2 regions of the Lentilitoribacter sp. EG35 genome follow, and region 1 is predicted to be linked to the other one. Evidence: predicted binding sites of a transcription regulator. Region 1 holds the regulator's gene; the other holds the start of a gene.
What was found. The regulator HrcA, encoded in region 1, represses chaperone genes, less so after heat shock. The targets are predictions, from matches to a motif close to GTTAGCACTCNCNNNNNGNGAGTGCTAAC.

Region 1 (10,039 bases):
ATTCTTGGCGTTTATAAAGGGCATCCGATGCGCGATGAAAATATTATCTAGCGTATCACATATCCAACCAGTCGCGCATTAGCCTATGTGCTATCGCACCTTCCGGCGGGGACAATCGATCCTCACCCTCGGATGATTTTAGCCGTTCGGCAATTTCGTCTCGTGTGAACCATCGACAATCTTCAAGCTCGTTCTTATCGAACATGATTTCTGTTGTTAGCGCTTCTGCGTAACAGCCAATCATCAAACTGTGTGGAGCTGGCCAAGGCTGGCTTGCGTGATATTTAACGCGACCAATTTTGATGTTGGACTCTTCCAACGTTTCGCGACGAACCGCATCTTCAATAGTTTCTGCTTGCTCGATAAATCCTGCAAGTGTCGAATACATATTGGGCAGAAAATGTGGACTTCTCCCCATAAGGCATTTGTCGGACGCTTCATCAACCACAAACATAATAACCACAGGATCAGTTCGCGGGAAATAGGTTCGATCACATGATGGACAGTGACGATGATAACCACCTGCTTTTGGCACTGTTGGACCGCCGCACGCACCGCAGAACATGCTGTTATTTACCCATGCGTTGATACTCGCAGCTTGTGCCAGCTCGCCTAGAGTCTCCTCAGGTAACGCAATATCCGCGTAAATCTGCCGAGCATAGATGAAATCTAATTCTTCTTTCTGGGGTTCACTCGGATTTAATGTAATTGAAATTCGTGGTTGCCCCTGATCATTCCAACCAAGCAGTGTGGCGTTCTCAAAATCCGGGTTGAGAGATTCAATGGCATCTCTCCTATGAAGCACTGTTCCATCGCTTACATATGCCGCGCCATCTGAAAAGGCGTAAAACTTTACCTCATCAGCGGATAAGGCGTCTTCCAGGCACCCCTCAGGACGGTCTTCAGTCAAGCGGTTGAGTTTATTTTGAGAAAATGCGGTGAGTGCACTTGCTTCTGTTTGTTTAGGTTGATCTCTAAAGAGGAAAGATGTCATATTTTCTCAAACTAGGTTGTTGGTATCGCATTCGAATACGATGCATATCGTAGGTTTTAAGAAATGGACAGGATTTGTGCCGTCGCTTTACGTATAATTTGCTGATATTCAGATTTATTCTTGCAATTTGCCCCATGAAAGACGATATAGACCTCGGGAGGTTGGTGGTGGACGAGCCACTCGCCAACCGGGTCAGGTCCGGAAGGAAGCAGCCCTAACGAGATCCGGCACGGGTCATTGTTCCAGCCTCCTACTTCTTTTCGTCACTAAATTGTTGTTTGATGAAAATGTTCATGGCATGATTTGTCTATGACAATTGTATCTCCACATGATTCTAATCCGCTTGTTGATGGTCGGCAATCCGAACGAGCCATGACAATCAGGCGTGGTGTGCAAAGAGTTTTACGAGATTTTCGATTTTCGATGTTGCCAGAACTAACGCTCGCATCAGGTCGACGTACGGACATCATCGCGGTTGGTGAAAAAGGTGAGATTTGGATTATCGAGATTAAATCGTCAATTGAGGATCTTCGAGTGGACAACAAGTGGCCTGAATATCGTGATTATTGCGATCGCTTGTTTTTCGCCACGTTGCAAGATGTGCCGCAAGAAATCTTCCCGCAGGATTGTGGATTTATCCTAGCTGATGGTTTTGGCGGGCATGTTTTAAGAGAAGCGCCAGAACACAAATTGGCTTCATCGCGCCGGAAATCTCTTATGCTTCGTTTCGCGCGTGCCGCAGCAGACAGGTTATTAGCGGCGGAACTTGCCGCTAATTCATAGTATAAGCATATCAGCGCGGCGCGCGTTTTGCCAAGATGCGCTGTAGAGTTCTGCGGTGCATATTTAGACGCCGCGCCGTTTCAGACACATTGCGATCGCACATCTCATACACACGTTGAATATGCTCCCAACGAACGCGATCGGCGGACATTGGATTATCAGGCGGGCCCGCTTTTTCATCGGGGCCACGTGTAAGGGCTGCTACTACATCATCTGCGTCGGCAGGTTTTGCTAAATAATCAACCGCGCCAAGTTTTACAGCTGTTACAGCGGTCGCGATATTTCCGTATCCAGTGAGAACCACCATTTTCGTGTCTTCACGCTTGCGGCGGATCGCTTCTATGACGTCCAGACCATTACCATCACCAAGGCGCATGTCAACAACGGCGTATTTGGGAGGGTTTGCCTGAGCTTTAGCAAGTCCTTCAGTCACCGATTCAGCGGTCTCAACGACAAAGCCTCGACCTTCCATGGCACGAGCAATGCGTCTTAAAAACGGACCGTCGTCGTCAACAATCAGTAAACTCGGGTCAGGCCCAATATCTTCAGTCATAAAATTCTATCCAATTTTCAGCTTCTTACCGCAAATATAGGTCTGATATATCCATATTGTATAGTGGTCGCAAATTTTGAACTGCGACATTTTCGTACTAAAGCATAAGTCTTGCTCTATGCCAATTCAGCAATAATGGAATTGAGCACCAAAATTCCTGAATCAGTGCAGCGAATTCGACTGTTGCCGAGGCGCTCTATTAAGCCCTGTTCAAGAAGATTGGCCTCTCGAGCTGTATTAAAGCTTCTACCTGAAAGGTTCTCCCAACGAGCAACATCAATACCTTCTTTTAGGCGAAGTCCCATAATAAGCACTTCGTCAGCCTGTGTATTTTTTTCAAGGATCTCTTCTGTAATGATGCCATGGCCATTCTTTTTAACATTCGATGCCCAATTTTCAGGATGTGGCTCAGTGATTGTCGCAAGCTTTGTTTCATTCACTGATATTCGACCATGGGCACCAGGTCCAACGCCCACATAATCGCCATAGCGCCAATAATTTAGATTATGGCGACTTTCTGCGCCAACTTTTGCGTGATTAGACACCTCATAAGCCGGCAAATTATATGAAGCACATACATCTTGAGTGGCGGCATAAATGTCGACCATATGATCATCATCGGGTGTTATTATTTTGCCGGCTTCATGAAGTTTAAAAAACGGCGTGCCTTCTTCGATTGTAAGTTGGTACAAAGAAAGGTGATCAACAGCCATATCTATGGCTTCAATAAGCTCATTTTGCCAAGATTTAATTGTCTGGTTTGGACGACCATAAATGAGGTCAAATGACATACGCGGAAAAATCTCACGTGCTAGATTTATAGCTTCCTTTGCATCCTCTACTGAATGCAGCCTTCCCAAGAATTTTAAATCCCGATCATTGAGCGCCTGCACACCCATTGAAACCCGATTGACGCCAGCGTCATGGTATCCACGAAAACGGCTTGCTTCAACACTAGATGGGTTTGCCTCCATCGTGATTTCTATATCGCTCGGCACATCCCAAAGGTTGTGGATCTGTGACAAGATTGCATCGACTGTGTCAGGATCCATTAAAGATGGTGTACCTCCACCAAGAAAGATACTTGTGACAGTTCGCGCACCCGATAGTTCACGATTATGCTCAAGTTCCTGCTCAAAAGCTTTTATAAACCGCTTTTGGTCGATTTTTTGATGCCTCACATGGGAATTGAAATCGCAATAGGGGCATTTAGCGGCGCAAAATGGCCAATGAACGTAGATACCAAATCCAGATGTTTGATCAAGTAATGATTGGGATAATGAGGGCATATCTTTGCCCCTTAAACACCTAGGCAAGTTTCAGCAAAAAACTTAAATGCGCGCGCACGATGAGATAAAGCTGTTTTATCACCTGGTTTCCATCCATGTTTTTCCTCGGCGGTCATTTCACCAAACGTTGTATCAAAACCATTAGGCACAAACACCGGATCATAGCCAAAACCGGATGTTCCACGAGGTGGCCATGTTAGATGACCTTCGGCTTCCCCGCGGAAAAACTCTCGGTGTCCGTCAGGCCAACGCATGCATAAAACGCTGACAAATCGCCCTGTGCGTTCTTTCGGGTCTGAAACAGCTTTGGCTTGCAGCGCATCTTCAACCTTCTTCATCGCAAGGTCAAAGTCGCGGGTGCCATCTTCTGTTTCAGCCCAATCGGCAGTGTAAACGCCGGGATCACCATCAAGTGCATCGACCACTAGCCCTGAATCATCAGAAAGTGCAACCAGGCCAGTTGCCATAGAGGCGGCATCTGCCTTTGTCGCTGCATTTTCCTCAAATGTCGTGCCGTTTTCCGCAGGTTCAGGAAGTCCAAGTTCACCTGCAGAAACAACGTCTATGCCCAACGGTCCGATAAGATCGCGAATTTCACGAAGCTTTCCTTCATTATGGGTCGCTAGGACAATTTTTTTGCCTTCAAACTTGCGCATTATTCAATCCTACTTAATGCATTCTTTTTGCAAATTAACGAGGTCGGAGATGCTGGATTTTGCAAGACCCATAAGTTGCCCGAACTCTTCTTCGGAAAATGGGTCAGCTTCCGCCGTACCTTGAATTTCAACAATCCCGCCTGAACCAGTCATAACAAAGTTTGCATCCGTGTCAGCCGCGGAATCTTCCAGATAATCCAAATCTGAGACCGGTTGGCCAGCAAAAATGCCGCAGGAAATCGCTGCGACATGATCCTTTAGAACACGATCGGTTTTCACCATGTTGCGCTCTTCCATCCATTTAAGGCAGTCATGCAAAGCAATCCATGCGCCGGTGATTGAAGCCGTACGTGTGCCGCCATCCGCTTGAATGACGTCGCAATCAAGAGAGATTTGGCGTTCGCCTAATGCTTCAAGATCAACAACTGCGCGTAGTGAACGTCCGATAAGACGTTGAATTTCTTGCGTGCGGCCACTTTGTTTGCCAGAAGATGCTTCGCGGCGCATTCGATCACCAGTTGAGCGCGGGAGCATACCATATTCAGCAGTAACCCAGCCTTTTCCACCATTTCGAAGCCACGGTGGAACGCGCTCTTCCAAGCTGGCTGTGCAAAGCACATGCGTATCACCGAATTTCACAAGGCAAGATCCTTCAGCATGTTTTGAAAAGCCGCGCTCAAAAGAGACGTCTCGCATCTGGTCTGTTTTTCTTCCTGAAGGACGCATTCAATTCTCCGATGTGACTAATTTGATTCTTAACGAGATATCTAGCCTTTGTTAATGGCGCATGCAAAGGAAAAGAGCTTAAAATTCTAGTAGAATATGCTTGAACACTCTATATAATTTAAAGAAGTAAAAGTCTTTGTTGTTTTATTGGTTGGAGCGGGTCGGTCGGCTCGATAGAAATTTGAAAGATCTTGATGATCGCTCGCGCGATGTATTTAGAAGTATCGTTGAAACCTATCTGGGTTCAGGCGAGCCGCTTGGTTCTCGGAATTTATCAAAGATGCTTCCTATGGCGATATCACCAGCCTCTGTACGCAATGTGATGAGTGATCTGGAAGAGTTAGGCCTGATATATTCTCCGCATGTAAGTGCAGGGAGAATGCCTACGGATTTAGGTCTTCGGTTTTTTGTGGATTCATTCATGCAAGTGGGTGATTTGCAACCCGAGGAGCGCGAACAAATTGAGCAACAAGTACCAACAAATGTCGGACAGCCCATAGAAGGACTTCTGACAGAGGCAAGTAAGTTGCTCTCTGGTGTTTCAAGCGGTGCTGGTTTGGTTATGGCTGCAAAAAGCGATGGTGCAATTAAGCATATTGAATTCATTCGACTTGAACCCACAAAGGCACTCGCAGTAATTGTTGGCGAAGGTGATCGTGTTGAAAATCGGGTTATCGATTTGCCCGCAGGCACCACTTCTTCGCAATTGGTGGAAGCCAGCAATTTCTTGAACGCGCATTTGGCAGGTCGAACTTTCTCTGAAGTACGCAATAAGCTGGAAGGATTGCGAAATACCATTCGCAGCGAGTTAGACACGCTCTCCAGTGGCTTGGTTGAACGTGGCTTAGCTGTTTGGGCAGACGCAGAAGATGAAGGTTCGCCCGGTCGTTTGATTGTTCGTGGTCGATCAAAACTGTTAGAGAATGTCGGAGCAGATGAAGAGTTAGACCGTGTTCGAATGCTTTTTGATGACCTTGAGAAGAAGGAAAGCCTGATTGATTTGATGAATTTAGCAGAAACAGGTTCAGGTGTTCGCATATTTATTGGGTCCGAAAATAAATTGTTTTCGCTTTCTGGATCATCTTTGATTTTTGCGCCGCTCAAAGATGAGGGTGAACGCGTTTTAGGTGCTGTGGGTATTATTGGTCCGACAAGGCTAAATTATTCTCGTGTGGTGCCGGTGGTGGATTATACCGCCCAACTTGTTTCACGCCTGATGCAGAAAAAGTAAACTTATAACAGGACTAATTTCCGGAATCGCCCGGAATCGCTTTGAATAAAATTAGCGGCCTGCTAATAGTTTTTCTAGGGATATAAAGCGAAGCATTTAAACAGGGTTATTTAGGTTGAGCAGCGAAACCGAATATCGCGTATTGGCGCGGAAATATCGACCAAAAGACTTCTCGGACCTTGTCGGGCAAAACCCGATGGTTCGCACGCTCACAAATGCATTCTCATCAGGGAGAATTGCGCAAGCCTGGATGCTGACAGGTGTTCGCGGGGTGGGTAAAACCACAACCGCTCGTATTCTTGCGCGCGCGCTTAACTATCAAAAAGATGGTATTGACCAGCCTACAATAGATATTCAAGAGCTCGGCGAACATTGTCAGGCGATCATGGATGGCCGTCATGTTGATGTGGTCGAGATGGATGCGGCCTCTCACACGGGTATCGACGATATTCGTGAAATAATTGAACAGGTTCGCTATAAGCCTATCTCTGCTCGTTATAAAATCTATATTATCGATGAGGTTCATATGCTGTCTACTCAGGCTTTCAATGGCCTGCTTAAGACACTTGAAGAACCACCGGAACATGTAAAGTTTATCTTTGCGACGACGGAAATTCGGAAGGTCCCAATCACTGTTCTTTCCCGTTGTCAGCGTTTTGATCTGCGCCGGATTGATGCTAGCGATCTTTCTGGTCATTTTAAGATGATTGCCGGAAAGGAAGGCGTGGAGATTGATGATGAGTCACTCGCACTTATTTCTCGCGCAGCCGAAGGGTCTGCTCGCGATGGTCTTTCGCTCATGGATCAGGCGATTGCACATGGTAGCGGTAAAGTTGAAGCAGAAGCTGTGCGCTCAATGCTCGGTCTGGCAGATCGAACGCGTATTGCTGATCTGTTTGATTTTCTCATGAAAGGCGAGATTGCAAAGGCTCTCGAGGAATTTAAAGCGCAATATGATGCGGGCGCAAATCCACTTGTCGTACTGACGGATTTAGCCGATTTTACCCATACTGTGACACGATTAAAATACGCACCAGCCGCTAAGGATGATACAGCGCTTACTGAGGTTGAACGAACACGTGGTGCTGAGTTTGGCAAGGTTTTATCGACACCTATATTATCACGGACATGGCAAATGTTGTTGAAAGCAATTTCAGAAACAACAGCATCAAATCGACCATTTGCATCAGCGGAAATGGCGCTCATACGTATTGCACATTCTGCACATCTACCTAGCCCGGAAGACCTTGCGAAGATTGTTACAGCGTCCGAACAAAGCCAAACTAACGGTGGGGCACCAGTTCCAGCGGGTTATGGTTCCAATGGTGGGGCAGTTCAATCTGCAAAAACAACGCCACAAAGTTCTGAACCACAAAGTAATCAAAATTCTGGAGATGCACCAACGGTTATGTTGGCTAATGGGACTAATGATTCACGAGGTATAATGCTTCATGCAATCGATAATCCCAATCCGCAACCGTTGGTCGTGTCTGAACCTGAACTTCCAAGTGTTAAAATTGAAAGTTTGGAAGATTTAGTCGCACTTGCAGATCAACATCGCGATGTTACGACAAAGATCCAAATTAGAAATCACGTCCGTTTAGTTAGTATTGAGCCTGGTCGACTAGAAATTAGCCTTACCGAACAGGGGTCGCCGACCCTACCTGGTGAGTTGATCGATAAATTGAAGAAGTGGACGGGCGTTAAATGGATTGTCGGGCTCAATCGTGACGCAGGCGGACCAACACTTGCTGAATTAGAATCTGAAAAGCAAGAAGCGCTTGTTACAGATGCACGTGAAGATAAGGATGTTGCTGCCATATTGAAGAAGTACCCTGGCGCACGCATAACAAATGTTAGAATTGCCATTCAGGATGATGATTTTCATTTTAGTGAGACCGAAGATGGTGATATCTCTCCAGACAGCATAGACGATAATACGGACTTACCAGAGTAAGGTCCTCAAAGTAATAATTAGGAGTTTGAAATGAAAGACATCATGGGAATGATGGGTAAAGTAAAAGAACTGCAAGAGAAGATGGGTACGATGCAAGAAGAGATTGCAGCGATGGAAGTCGAAGGCTCTTCTGGCGGTGATTTGGTCAAAGTAACGCTTAATGGCAAAGGCATTATGATGGGCCTTGCTATCGATCCTTCGCTTATTGTCGATGGAGAGGGCGAAATCCTTGAAGATTTGATTCTGGCAGCTCACAATGATGCCAAAGGTAAGGCTGATGCGATGGCAGCAGAAAAAACAGCTGCACTAACAGAAGGCCTGCCAATTCCTCCGGGCATGAAACTTCCCTTCTAAAACAATTTTTTTAAGAGACGAGACGACTCGAATCGCCTAAAACTTGATTATGGTAAAACGAGTAACTGGTCCAGAAATTGAGAAGCTTATTCAGCTTTTAGCGCGTGTGCCCGGTCTTGGGCCGCGCTCGGCAAGACGTGCTGCCTTGCATCTTATCAAGAAAAAAGATCAACTTCTCGGGCCTCTCGCAGGCGCGATGGGAGAGGCTTTTGACAATGTGGTTATCTGTTCTACATGCGGTAATGTGGATACCTCAAACCCGTGTACAATCTGCCAAGACCCAAGACGTGATGTCAAAACACTTATAGTCGTTGAAGATGTTTCTGATCTTTGGGCGTTAGAGCGTGCAGAAGTGATGAATGTTAAATATCACGTTCTTGGTGGCACTCTTTCACCATTAGATGGAATAGGGCCAGAAGATTTAACAATTCGGGAACTTGTAGATCGTGTTGAGCAAGACGGTATCTCGGAATTGGTGATCGCTGTAAATGCTACGGTCGAGGGGCAGACAACAGCCCATTATATTACAGATCAGTTAAGCGGACTTGATGTGAAAGTAACTCGTCTCGCACACGGTGTTCCTGTGGGTGGTGAACTTGATTATCTGGATGAGGGAACGCTCACAGCGGCAGTACGATCTAGAACTTCCTTTTGATTTAGGAGCTTAATATGACGAAGATTCAATTTAGTATATTTGTCTTCCTCCTTTGTTTTCTTCCTCTCCATGCGGGTGCGCAGTCACTGGATAAACAGTTTGCGACTTGGGCGCAGACTGATTTGAAAAGAGCAACAAAGTCTGCAGGAATATCAAATCGTACCTTTAAACGTGCAATGTCAGGTGTTCAGCTTGATTTAAAATTACCTGGGTTAACTTTGCCTGGTGCGAAGCAGAAAAAACAAAAACAGACGCAAGCGGAATTTCGTTCTCCCGCCAATTATTTTAATGAAAAACGAATGCAGGGTCTTGCCAGCATCGGCAACTCTCTATTGGTCAAACACCAAAAAACCTTGCAGCGTATTGAACAAAAATATGGTGTTCCCGCAGGTATTATCCTCGCAATTTGGGGGCGTGAATCGGGCTATGGTCGTGCATCAATCCCCCACTCGGTTGTACGAGTTCTCGCAACACGGGCTTTTCTTTCGGATCGTAGGGAGTTCTTTCAAAAAGAACTGATTGCCGCAATGAAGATCATTCAGAGTGGTGATGTATCAGCCGCAAAGATGAAAAGTTCATGGGCCGGTGCCATGGGCCAACCGCAATTTATGCCGTCAAGTTACCTCCAATTTGCAGTGGATTTTGATGGGGACGGCAAGCGTAACATCTGGTCATCAACGCCGGACGCGCTTGCTTCGATAGCAAATTATCTAAAGCAAAGTGGTTGGCAATCAAATCGCGATTGGGGTTTTGAAGTTTCATTGCCAGCAGATGCAAATTGTGCCCGTGAGGGCCCGGATATGGCCAAACCTATCAAGTCTTGGGCACAAGAAGGGATATT
Region 2 (10,039 bases), 340 kb from region 1:
CATTGTTTTCTCTAAGTGCAAGAAGGGAAGGTAAGATTTTTGGAAAAATTGATCGACTTTCATATCAATTTCGGCAAGAAAAAAGCGCCGAATGTACATCGGCGCTCCAAAAGGATTGAAATTTGCCTATTTGCTCAAATGATAGGCAAGCTTTATATAACAGTTACTCTAGCACCAACCTTCACGCGTTCGTAAAGATCAACGACGTCTTGGTTACGCATGCGGATACAGCCAGAAGATACCGCTTGTCCAATTGTCCAAGGTTGGTTTGTTCCGTGGATACGGTAAAGCGTTGAACCCAGATAAAGCGCACGTGCACCAAGTGGGTTTTGTGGTCCACCCTCCATATGGGTTGGAAGAATGCGCCCCTTTTTCTTCTCTCGCGCAATCATTTCAGCTGGTGGTCGCCAGGATGGCCATTCGCCTTTGCGTGTAATTTTTTCACTACCTGTCCATTCAAACCCTTGCTTGCCGACACCAACGCCATAGCGGCGTGCCTTGCCATCTCCAAGAATGAGATACAGATGTTTTGTTTGGGTATCGATAACGATCGATCCAACCTTCTTATCACTCTCGTAATTCACTAATTGAGGTAAGAACTGAGCGCTGAGTTGTGGTTTGACAGCTTTCTTTTTAGCAACAGGTGCGATGGCAGCCTGACGGATGACGACGCCACTTCGTTGTTCTCCTGTAGTCAATGAACGTCGAACAACACGCTGCTTCTGTCGTCTTTGTACTCGTTGAACCGAGCGACTTCTAACTTGGCCACCATTTAATTGTAATACCCAAGTGGATTCTAAGCTTGGGCTCACGGTAACGGGTGGCTTTGTGCGATAGCGATCATTAGCCATTGTTGGCGAAGCAAAAATCGCAGTTGCTGCTATCAGCAAACCAATTCGGGAAAACTTCATTGAACGTACTCACTACTAGGCGTTAAATAAAATAACTCTACTATATAATAAAATTGTCGCTTAGCTTGGATACCAAATTATGAATCAATGAAGATAATTGATCGAATTTTAAATAAACTCTTTGTCAGGGTTATCAGAAGCTTTAGAAACAAAGTTAATGAAGCTTAAATGATTTGAATTTGCGAGGATCGAGTGATGTCTGATGATACGCCTGACGAAGGATTAATTAAAGGCGAAGACGGAATAACACGTTGTTGGTGGCCGTCTGACTTGCCCGATTATATTGAATATCATGATAATGAGTGGGGAGTTCCTGTTGATGATGATGAACGCTTGTTTGAGAAACTTTGTCTTGAAGGGTTTCAGTCTGGCCTTTCATGGCTCACAATTCTGCGGAAACGCGAAAATTTCAGGAAAGCATTTTGCAATTTTGAAATTGAGAAAGTCGCAGCTTTTACACAAGACGACATTGAACGTCTCGTTTTAGATGCTGGTATTATCCGTCATCGGGGCAAAATTAAATCAGCGGTCAATAATGCAAATCGTGCACTTGAGATGCAAAAAGAGTTTGGTTCACTCGGGCATTATTTTTGGGCGCAGGAACCGGATGAGAGCGAACGACCTGATAAATGTGATTATGCAACGCTTCGAACGCTAGGTAAGACCGAGCGATCAACTACAATTTCAAAAGACCTTAAGAAAAGAGGGTGGAGCTTTGTTGGCCCCACAACAGTTTATGCCTTTATGCAAGCCATGGGCATCGTCAATGATCACGTTGAAGGGTGCCATCATCGCGCAATAATCGAGGAAGCCAGGCGTAATTTTAAGCGTCCAACGGGCTAATATTGAGCAATTTCAAGGGTTCAAAAATCAACAACAAAGCTTGCTGCATCGGGCAGGATGCGGTACGAAGCGGCGAATTACAATTATCTGAGATTTCCAGCAGAGTTTCCTATGGCTAAAAAGAATAAGAAAGCACCGAAATTAAGGGCACGTTTGCCGCGTGGTTTTCCTGATCGTACACCGTTTGACATCAGAGCAACCGAAGAGATGCTTGGTAAAATCAAAACAGTTTATGAGCGTTTTGGTTTTGAACCTGTCGAAACGCCAATGTTTGAATATACCGATGCGCTGGGTAAGTTTTTGCCAGATACAGATCGTCCTAATGCCGGTGTTTTCTCTCTGCAAGATGATGATGATCAATGGATGAGCCTGCGCTATGACCTAACCGCGCCGCTAGCTCGCCATGTCGCTGAAAATTTCAACGAAATCCAACTGCCATATCGTACCTATCGTTCAGGTTGGGTTTTTCGCAATGAAAAACCCGGGCCGGGCCGCTTTAGACAATTCATGCAGTTCGATGCCGATATCGTCGGTGCACCGGGCGTGCAAGCCGATGCCGAAATGTGCATGATGATGGCTGATACGATGGAAGCACTTGGAATTAAGCGCGGGCAGTATGTAATTCGTGTGAACAATCGGAAAATTCTTGACGGACTTATGGAAGCTATTGGGCTTGAGGGTGAAGAAAATGAAGAGAAACGCCTCACCGTGCTACGTTCCTTAGATAAACGGGATAAGTTTGGAGTTGAAGGTGTTCAGCTTTTACTCGGAAAAGGTCGATGGGATGGCGGTTCTGAGGGCGAGGGTGACTTCACAGAGGGTGCGGGTTTGAATGATAACCAGATTACTATTTTAACCAAAGTGTTTTTGAGTAAGCCAACGGATGACGAAACATACAATGCGATAGAGGATCGGCCAAATACTGTTATAAAAGTGCAACCTGCTAGAGCTTCTATCGGACCAGATTCTGCAACTTCGAAGGCGACACCTGAGGCAGCCAGTCAAAATGTCGTAGATAAAACCAAGCATTCCAACATCGGTATTGTGAACTTCATAAAAGCGCAATGCAGACTTTTCAACTTATTAGGCAATCAAAACCTCAATACTGGTGTCGATGAATTGAGCCAGATAGCGTCGCTAGTGGAACGTTGCGGATACACTTCAGATCAAATTCTAGTGGATCCTTCCTGCGTACGCGGCCTCGAATATTACACAGGCCCAGTTTACGAAGCCGAACTACTCTTCGATGTTGTCAACGAAAAGGGCAAAAAAGTCCAGTTCGGATCAGTTGGCGGCGGTGGTCGCTACGATGGTCTAGTGTCTCGCTTCATGGGCCAGCCCGTTCCTGCGACAGGATTTTCCATTGGCGTTTCGCGCTTAATGACAGCGCTGAAGAACTTGAAAAAAATTGGCGGTGAGCAAGACATTGGTCCTGTGCTTATTACGGTTATGGATAAGAAGATGCTGGCTGATTATGCCAAAATTGCCAACGATCTGCGCAAAGCGTTAAATCCACTTGGCGACGATGGACAGCCAATTGGTCCGGTTATTCCTGTTGAACTTTATCAAGGCAACCCAAAGAACTTTGGTAATCAGCTTAAATATGCGGATCGCAGAAACGCGCCAATTGCCATCATCCAAGGGTCAGATGAGAAGGAAAATGGTGAAGTCCAGATCAAAGACTTGATTGAAGGTAAGCGCATTTCTGAAAATATTGAAGATAATGCAGAATGGCGTGCTATGCGCCCAGCGCAGGTTTCTGTGCCTGTTGATCAAATAGCCGAGAAAGTAAAAGAAATTCTCGCAGCACAACAGGCAGACCGTGAAGCACTCGATAGCGGCAGTTAGGAACTAAGCCTATGTATCCTTCAAGCATGAAAAAAATGATGCTGGCGATGGAAGAGAGCCTCGTTCAATGTGGTACAGAGCTCATCGATTGCGATATTGTGCAACCTGCCGAGCCATTTTTAAATATGGCTGGAGAAGATTTACGTCGCCGTATTTTTCTAACCCAAAGCACAAATGGCCAGAACCATTGTCTGCGCCCCGAATTTACAATTCCGGTATGTTCAGATCATATTCAAAATAATGGCAGCGCACCCCAAAGGTATGGATATCTCGGCCCCGTATTCAGGCAGCGGCAGGTTGGAAAAACTGAATTTCATCAGGCTGGTATCGAAGACTTAGGCGATCCAGATATTGCAAAAGCCGATGCATTGGCAATTTCAGATGCCATGCGTCTGACCAATCAATATTGCAACAATATATCAACGCTCACAACATTAGGTGATCAAAATATCTTTGCCACCGTTTTGCAAGCACTCGGGCTGCCTCTTGGCTGGCAACAAAGACTGCTTCATGCATTTGGAAATCCAGATGCGCTCGAGCTGATGCTAACGACTTTAAGAAATCCGAGCGATACATCCAATCTTGATGCTAAACTTTCGATCATTATTGAAAATGAAGACCACAAGGCGCTAGCATCTTATCTAGCTAACATTATGCAGGAAACAGGTTATTCCACCCATGCCAGCCGCTCACCGGATGAGATTGCGGCCCGGCTGATTGAACAGCAGCAATTGGCAAAAGTACACTTAAGCGATGAACAATTTTCAATACTGAGTAAATTTTTGTCGATGGAACTGCCCTTGAGCGAAGCACTTAGTTCTCTGACAAGTTTTGCTTCTGAAGCGAATTTGGATATTCAAAAGGCATTTGAACTTTTTTCTGCACGTATTTCTCAGTTAGAAAACTTAGATATCGATTCATCGAAAATACAGTATGTTGCAGCATTTGGCCGACCACTTGATTACTATACTGGTCTAGTTTTCGAAGTATCCAATAGGGCAAATGATGAGGTTTTGGCAGCTGGAGGGCGATATGATCGACTTATGTCGCTGCTGGGCGCAAACAGTGTCACACCCGCTGTTGGGTTTTCATTGTGGCTTGATAGATTCGAGGTTGCGTAAATGACAATTACCATAGCGCTCCCATCAAAGGGCAGAATGAAAGAAGCCACATTGCAAGCATTTTCAGATGCTGGCATGACAATTCAATCCATCGGCAATGATCGATCTTACCACGGGCGCGTTGTGGAAAATGCTGATATTGAAATTGCCTTCATGTCCGCAAGCGAAATTGCAAAAGAACTCGCAACAGGGGCTGTAGATTTCGGTGTAACCGGCGAAGATCTGGTGCGCGAGCAAATAGCAGATGCAGATGATTATGTGTCCTTTTGCGCACGACTTGGTGTTGGTCAGGCTGATGTGATCGTTGCTGTTCCAGATTTTTGGTATGACGTGACAACAATGGCCGATCTTGGTGATGTGGCCACGGGCTTTCGCCAAAAGCATGGGCGTAGATTGTCCATCGCAACAAAATATTGGCAACTTACGCGAGATTTTTTCTCATCGACCCACGGTATTCAGCTTTATAGAATTGTGGAAAGTCTTGGTGCGACAGAGGGAGCGCCTGCTGCGGGAACGGCGGATATCATAGTTGATATTACATCGACCGGCTCAACCTTGAAGGCCAATCATCTGCGAGTTTTGGATGATGGTGTCATTCTAAAATCAGAGGCTTGCTTCATCGCTTCAAAACAATCCAAAGCGAAAGATACCGATCTTTATAGGAAGATGAGCACCATATTTCCCGTTACTCATAATTAATCAATATTCTGACTGAACAGTACTATGCAACTTTACTGTCTGAATTTTTGCGCGGGTTCTTTGTGAAAATGCGGGAATATAAACACACCTTTTATAATCGCTTCGGACACGTTCTCGATGATGGACTCCCCGATGACTACAACCGGTTGTTCGTGTCCATCAGTGCCAATAATTGTGGTTGAGTACGAAAAAGTTGAATTCTGCGCGCAAACAACATCAAAAATTTCGGTAATACGGTCTCTATCTTCAGGTGTATAACTATTGATAAGCGGAAGTAAGCCGCAAGAGGAGGAGATATTGTGTTGATAGGACGACAAGTCGCCAAGCGTAAAAATACCTGATTCCGCAGACGCGTACCAATCTTCGATTTGGCAATAGTTCGCTAGCAGTTCCAGATCGATGTTCTGGAGACTAGCAGTATGTGGCTGTAATGTTAACAGCGAGCTTTTACTCGATACTTTAAACACGAACCACTGCCCCAGACCCAATTTCTTGAAATGAACATGTATTCAATAACTGAAGTCTGCCAATGAAAAGTTCTAAATCTTTTAGACTTTCCAAGAGCTCATTTATCAGATGGCGCTATTTAGCGTCGGAGGGAGGTTTAATCCTCCCGAATACAACCATAAGATAGCAACCGTTGAACGAAGTATCAAATATATTGTTAATTTAGAGTTAATTCTGAATTCTTTAATTGATTGTCGTTGCGGGTTGAAAAATGTAAATCAATAAAAAAGGGCGACCAAATGGACGCCCTTTAAAGTAGAATAGTCTATATAGACGAATGACTTACATCATGCCGCCCATTCCACCCATGCCGCCCATGTCTGGCATTCCACCAGGACCTGCCGCAGCTTCTTGTGGAATTTCAGCAATCATTGCTTCTGTTGTGATCAATAGACCGGCAACTGATGCTGCATCCTGAAGAGCTGTACGAACAACTTTAACCGGATCAACAATACCCATGGAAATCATGTCGCCATATTCGCTAGTTTGAGCGTTGTAGCCGTATGTAGCATTGTTTTCGTCGAGGATTTTACCAACAACAACAGATGCTTCATCGCCAGCATTTTCAGCAATCTGACGAGCAGGTGCTTGTAGTGCACGACGAACGATGTTGATACCAGCTTCTTGGTCAGAGTTTTCACCCTTAGCAGAAATACCAGCAGATGCGCGAAGAAGCGCAGTTCCGCCACCAGGGACGATACCTTCTTGAACAGCAGCACGTGTTGCATTCAATGCATCATCAACACGGTCTTTACGTTCTTTAACTTCAACTTCTGTTGAACCACCAACACGGATAACTGCAACACCACCAGCTAGTTTAGCTAGACGCTCTTGAAGTTTTTCTTTGTCGTAATCAGAAGTAGTTTCTTCGATTTGAGCTTTGATCTGTGACACGCGGCCTTCGATTTCAGCTTTTTGACCAGCGCCATCAACGATGATTGTGTTTTCTTTTGTGATGTTTACGCGTTTAGCAGTACCCATCATGTCCAAAGTAACATTTTCAAGCTTGATGCCAACGTCTTCAGAGATCACTTGACCACCTGTTAGGATAGCGATGTCTTCAAGCATTGCTTTACGACGATCACCAAAGCCAGGAGCTTTAACAGCAGCAATTTTCAAACCACCACGCAGTTTGTTAACAACAAGCGTTGCAAGAGCTTCGCCTTCAATGTCTTCAGCAATGATAAGAAGTGGTTTAGATGTTTGAACAACAGCTTCAAGAACAGGAAGCATTGCTTGTAGGTTAGAAAGTTTTTTCTCGTGAAGAAGAATATAGCAATCTTCAAGTTCAGAAATCATTTTCTCAGTGTTCGTTACGAAGTACGGTGACAAGTAACCGCGGTCGAACTGCATACCTTCAACAACTTCAAGCTCTGATTCAGCAGTTTTCGCTTCTTCAACAGTGATAACGCCTTCGTTGCCAACTTTTTGCATTGCTTCCGCAATGTCAGCGCCGATTTGTGCTTCGCCATTGGCAGAAATCGTACCAACTTGTGCAACTTCTTCAGAAGTTTTGATTGGTTTAGCAGAATCTACAAGTGATGCAATCACGTCTTTAACGGCCATATCAACGCCGCGCTTTAGATCCATTGGGTTCATGCCAGCAGCAACGGCTTTGCCGCCTTCGCGAACGATAGATTGTGCAAGAACTGTTGCAGTTGTTGTACCATCACCTGCAGTGTCATTGGTTTTAGATGCAACTTCACGCAACATTTGTGCGCCCATGTTTTCAAACTTGTCTTCAAGTTCAACTTCTTTTGCAACTGAAACACCATCTTTTGTGATGCGTGGAGCACCGAAAGATTTGTCGATAACAACGTTACGGCCTTTTGGACCAAGTGTAACTTTTACAGCATTTGCAAGAACATCAACACCATTAAGCATTTTCTCGCGAGCTGAACGGCCAAATTTAACTTCTTTAGCAGCCATGATTTTTCTCCTTGGGGCGGTTCCTATCTATGTGGAAGTGGCCCTAGATTTAAATGAATTGGTTGATTGGAGGCAAAAAGCCTTAGCCCAAAATACCCATGATGTCAGATTCTTTCATGATCAAAAGGTCTTCGCCTTCTAAAGACACTTCAGTGCCTGACCATTTGCCGAACAAGACTTTGTCGCCAGCTTTAACTTCAAGCGCAACAAGTGCACCTTTGTCGTCACGTGCGCCTGCGCCAACAGCGATGACTTCACCTTCGGAAGGTTTTTCTTGTGCTGTATCTGGGATAATAATACCGCCAGCAGTTTTAGCTTCTGACTCAACGCGACGTACGACGACGCGATCGCCTAGCGGACGGAAATTTGTGTTTGCCATTTTCTCTACCCTAATCTCTCAATACTGGAGTGGACTATTGTTGTTTTCAAAATTAATTTGAATTTGTTAGCACTCTTATACGAAGAGTGCCAAGCGAAGTTGATCTAGGGGTTCGGGAGTAAATTGTCAAGAACATGAGATGATTCTTTCGACATAATTTTAGTTGATTTTGGCTGCATAACCGTGAGAAGGCTCTGCCTACTACCTCAGCTACCCATTCATATGTAACGGGTTTGCTTTGCTAAATTTGTCGTGGGAAGGGTAAGAGTTATGTGTAGAGTTTTATTTTATTGTTCGTACAGATTTGGTCAATATTTAGAAATGCAATCATCACGATCGATAAAGTGTGTATTATGCTGCTGTTGATGAGCTCTCGTTCTGCTATGCTCCGATTATTATTGCTAGTAACTCTTACAGTTGGTGGCGCTGTCACCGCGATTGGCGTAGGAATGCCAATTCCGCTGCTGACTGGCCCGGCAATCGTCACAACAATTGCAAGTGTTTCCGGTATCGATTTGCAGTTTCCAATGCGGGTTCGGGATGTAATATTCCTGTTTGCCGGGATAGCAATTGGCGCGACAATATCACCAGAATCGATAGCAGCGCTTACTCGGTGGCCGTTTGCCTTTGCCATTTTGGCAATATCGGTATTAGTAATGATTTTGGTCGGCCAAAGATTTCTGCAAAGGATAATGCGAACTGACGCACGCTCCGCGCTTCTGGCAGCCACACCCGGTCACTTGAGCTTCGTTATTGCATTAGGTGAAGATCTCAGACTGGCAACTGATAAAATGGCGGTAGTGCAATCAATTCGATTGTTATCACTAACGTTACTCGTGCCATTTGCATTTAAGTTAAGCGGAGTTGAGACAGGTGTTGGGATAGGGCCAACACAAGGAACTGAGATGAGCCTGTTGCAAACGGCTACCTGTGCAGTTTGTGCAGTCGCAATTGTACCTATTATCAAAGTTACAAAATTATCAGCACCAGTGTTAATGGCGGGCATGGTTGTTGGAGCTGTTGCACGTTTGACGGAGTTTGCACCTGGCGGGTTGAGCCAATGGATAGCATTTCCGGCTTTGGCAGCCATCGGCGCATTGATTGGTACTCGCTTCGCAGGCATCAGCATAACCCAACTGCGAGAATCAGCAGTTGCGGGTCTGGTAAGCACAGCACTTGCTGCAACGTTGACACTAGTGGCAGCTTGGGCAGCAACTGGTATCGTGCAAATGCCATTGACGCATGTCTTTGTGGCTTTTGCACCTGGTGGACTGGAGACAATGGCTATTATGGGCGCAGCTATTGGAGCGAACCCTGGGTTTGTTGCCGCCGCACATGCGGGTAGATTGTTATTATTGTCGGTCGTAATTCCAATATTGATCAGCAGGATGCAAAACTTCTGAGAGATTAACAAATGTTTGAACCCGTATCGTGAATACATGATGTTTTGAAGTATACCGCTTGCAAATCTACATTTTCATACTTTATATAATTAAGGGTTGATTGCGACGCCTAATTTGACCTGATGAATTAAACTATTCCAGGTGAGATTTCAGTCTCTGAAGAGCAAGCTCCCACTTTGCGCCCACATGGACCAAATAGTCATTAGCCTCCTCAAGGCGGGCGGGTTCCAGTTTATAGAGTGTTTCACGACCCGCTTTCTCTGTAGAGACTATTTTGGCATCGGCCAAGACCTTAAGGTGTTTGCTTATCGCTTGTCGGGATACATCTACTCCCTCACAGAGCGAAGTAATTGACATAGTATCTGTTTCTTTCAAACGCTCCACTATAGCAAGTCGTCT

Region 2: groES (co-chaperone GroES) is a predicted target of HrcA. The motif match lies at 8,303-8,331, and genes of this name have one in related genera.

The regions. Positions count from the first base shown of each region.
Region 1 covers NZ_JBFNGQ010000002.1:383,268-393,306, reverse strand. The annotation lists gene AB2J24_RS05770 (prephenate dehydratase) at 1-51, shown strand, start outside; gene nudC (NAD(+) diphosphatase) at 56-994, opposite strand; RNA gene ffs (signal recognition particle sRNA small type) at 1,151-1,248, shown strand; gene AB2J24_RS05755 (MmcB family DNA repair protein) at 1,304-1,777, shown strand; gene AB2J24_RS05750 (ActR/PrrA/RegA family redox response regulator transcription factor) at 1,788-2,330, opposite strand; gene hemW (radical SAM family heme chaperone HemW) at 2,447-3,619, opposite strand; gene rdgB (RdgB/HAM1 family non-canonical purine NTP pyrophosphatase) at 3,631-4,275, opposite strand; gene rph (ribonuclease PH) at 4,285-5,001, opposite strand; gene hrcA (heat-inducible transcriptional repressor HrcA) at 5,183-6,232, shown strand; gene AB2J24_RS05725 (DNA polymerase III subunit gamma/tau) at 6,348-8,189, shown strand; gene AB2J24_RS05720 (YbaB/EbfC family nucleoid-associated protein) at 8,220-8,543, shown strand; gene recR (recombination mediator RecR) at 8,593-9,198, shown strand; gene AB2J24_RS05710 (lytic murein transglycosylase) at 9,213-10,039, shown strand, end outside.
Region 2 covers NZ_JBFNGQ010000002.1:41,079-51,117, reverse strand. The annotation lists gene AB2J24_RS04145 (L,D-transpeptidase) at 153-911, opposite strand; gene AB2J24_RS04140 (DNA-3-methyladenine glycosylase I) at 1,107-1,754, shown strand; gene hisS (histidine--tRNA ligase) at 1,866-3,602, shown strand; gene AB2J24_RS04130 (ATP phosphoribosyltransferase regulatory subunit) at 3,614-4,723, shown strand; gene hisG (ATP phosphoribosyltransferase) at 4,724-5,422, shown strand; gene AB2J24_RS04120 (hypothetical protein) at 5,455-5,889, opposite strand; gene groL (chaperonin GroEL) at 6,212-7,858, opposite strand; gene groES (co-chaperone GroES) at 7,941-8,237, opposite strand; gene AB2J24_RS04105 (AbrB family transcriptional regulator) at 8,603-9,640, shown strand; gene AB2J24_RS04100 (ArsR/SmtB family transcription factor) at 9,773-10,039, opposite strand, start outside.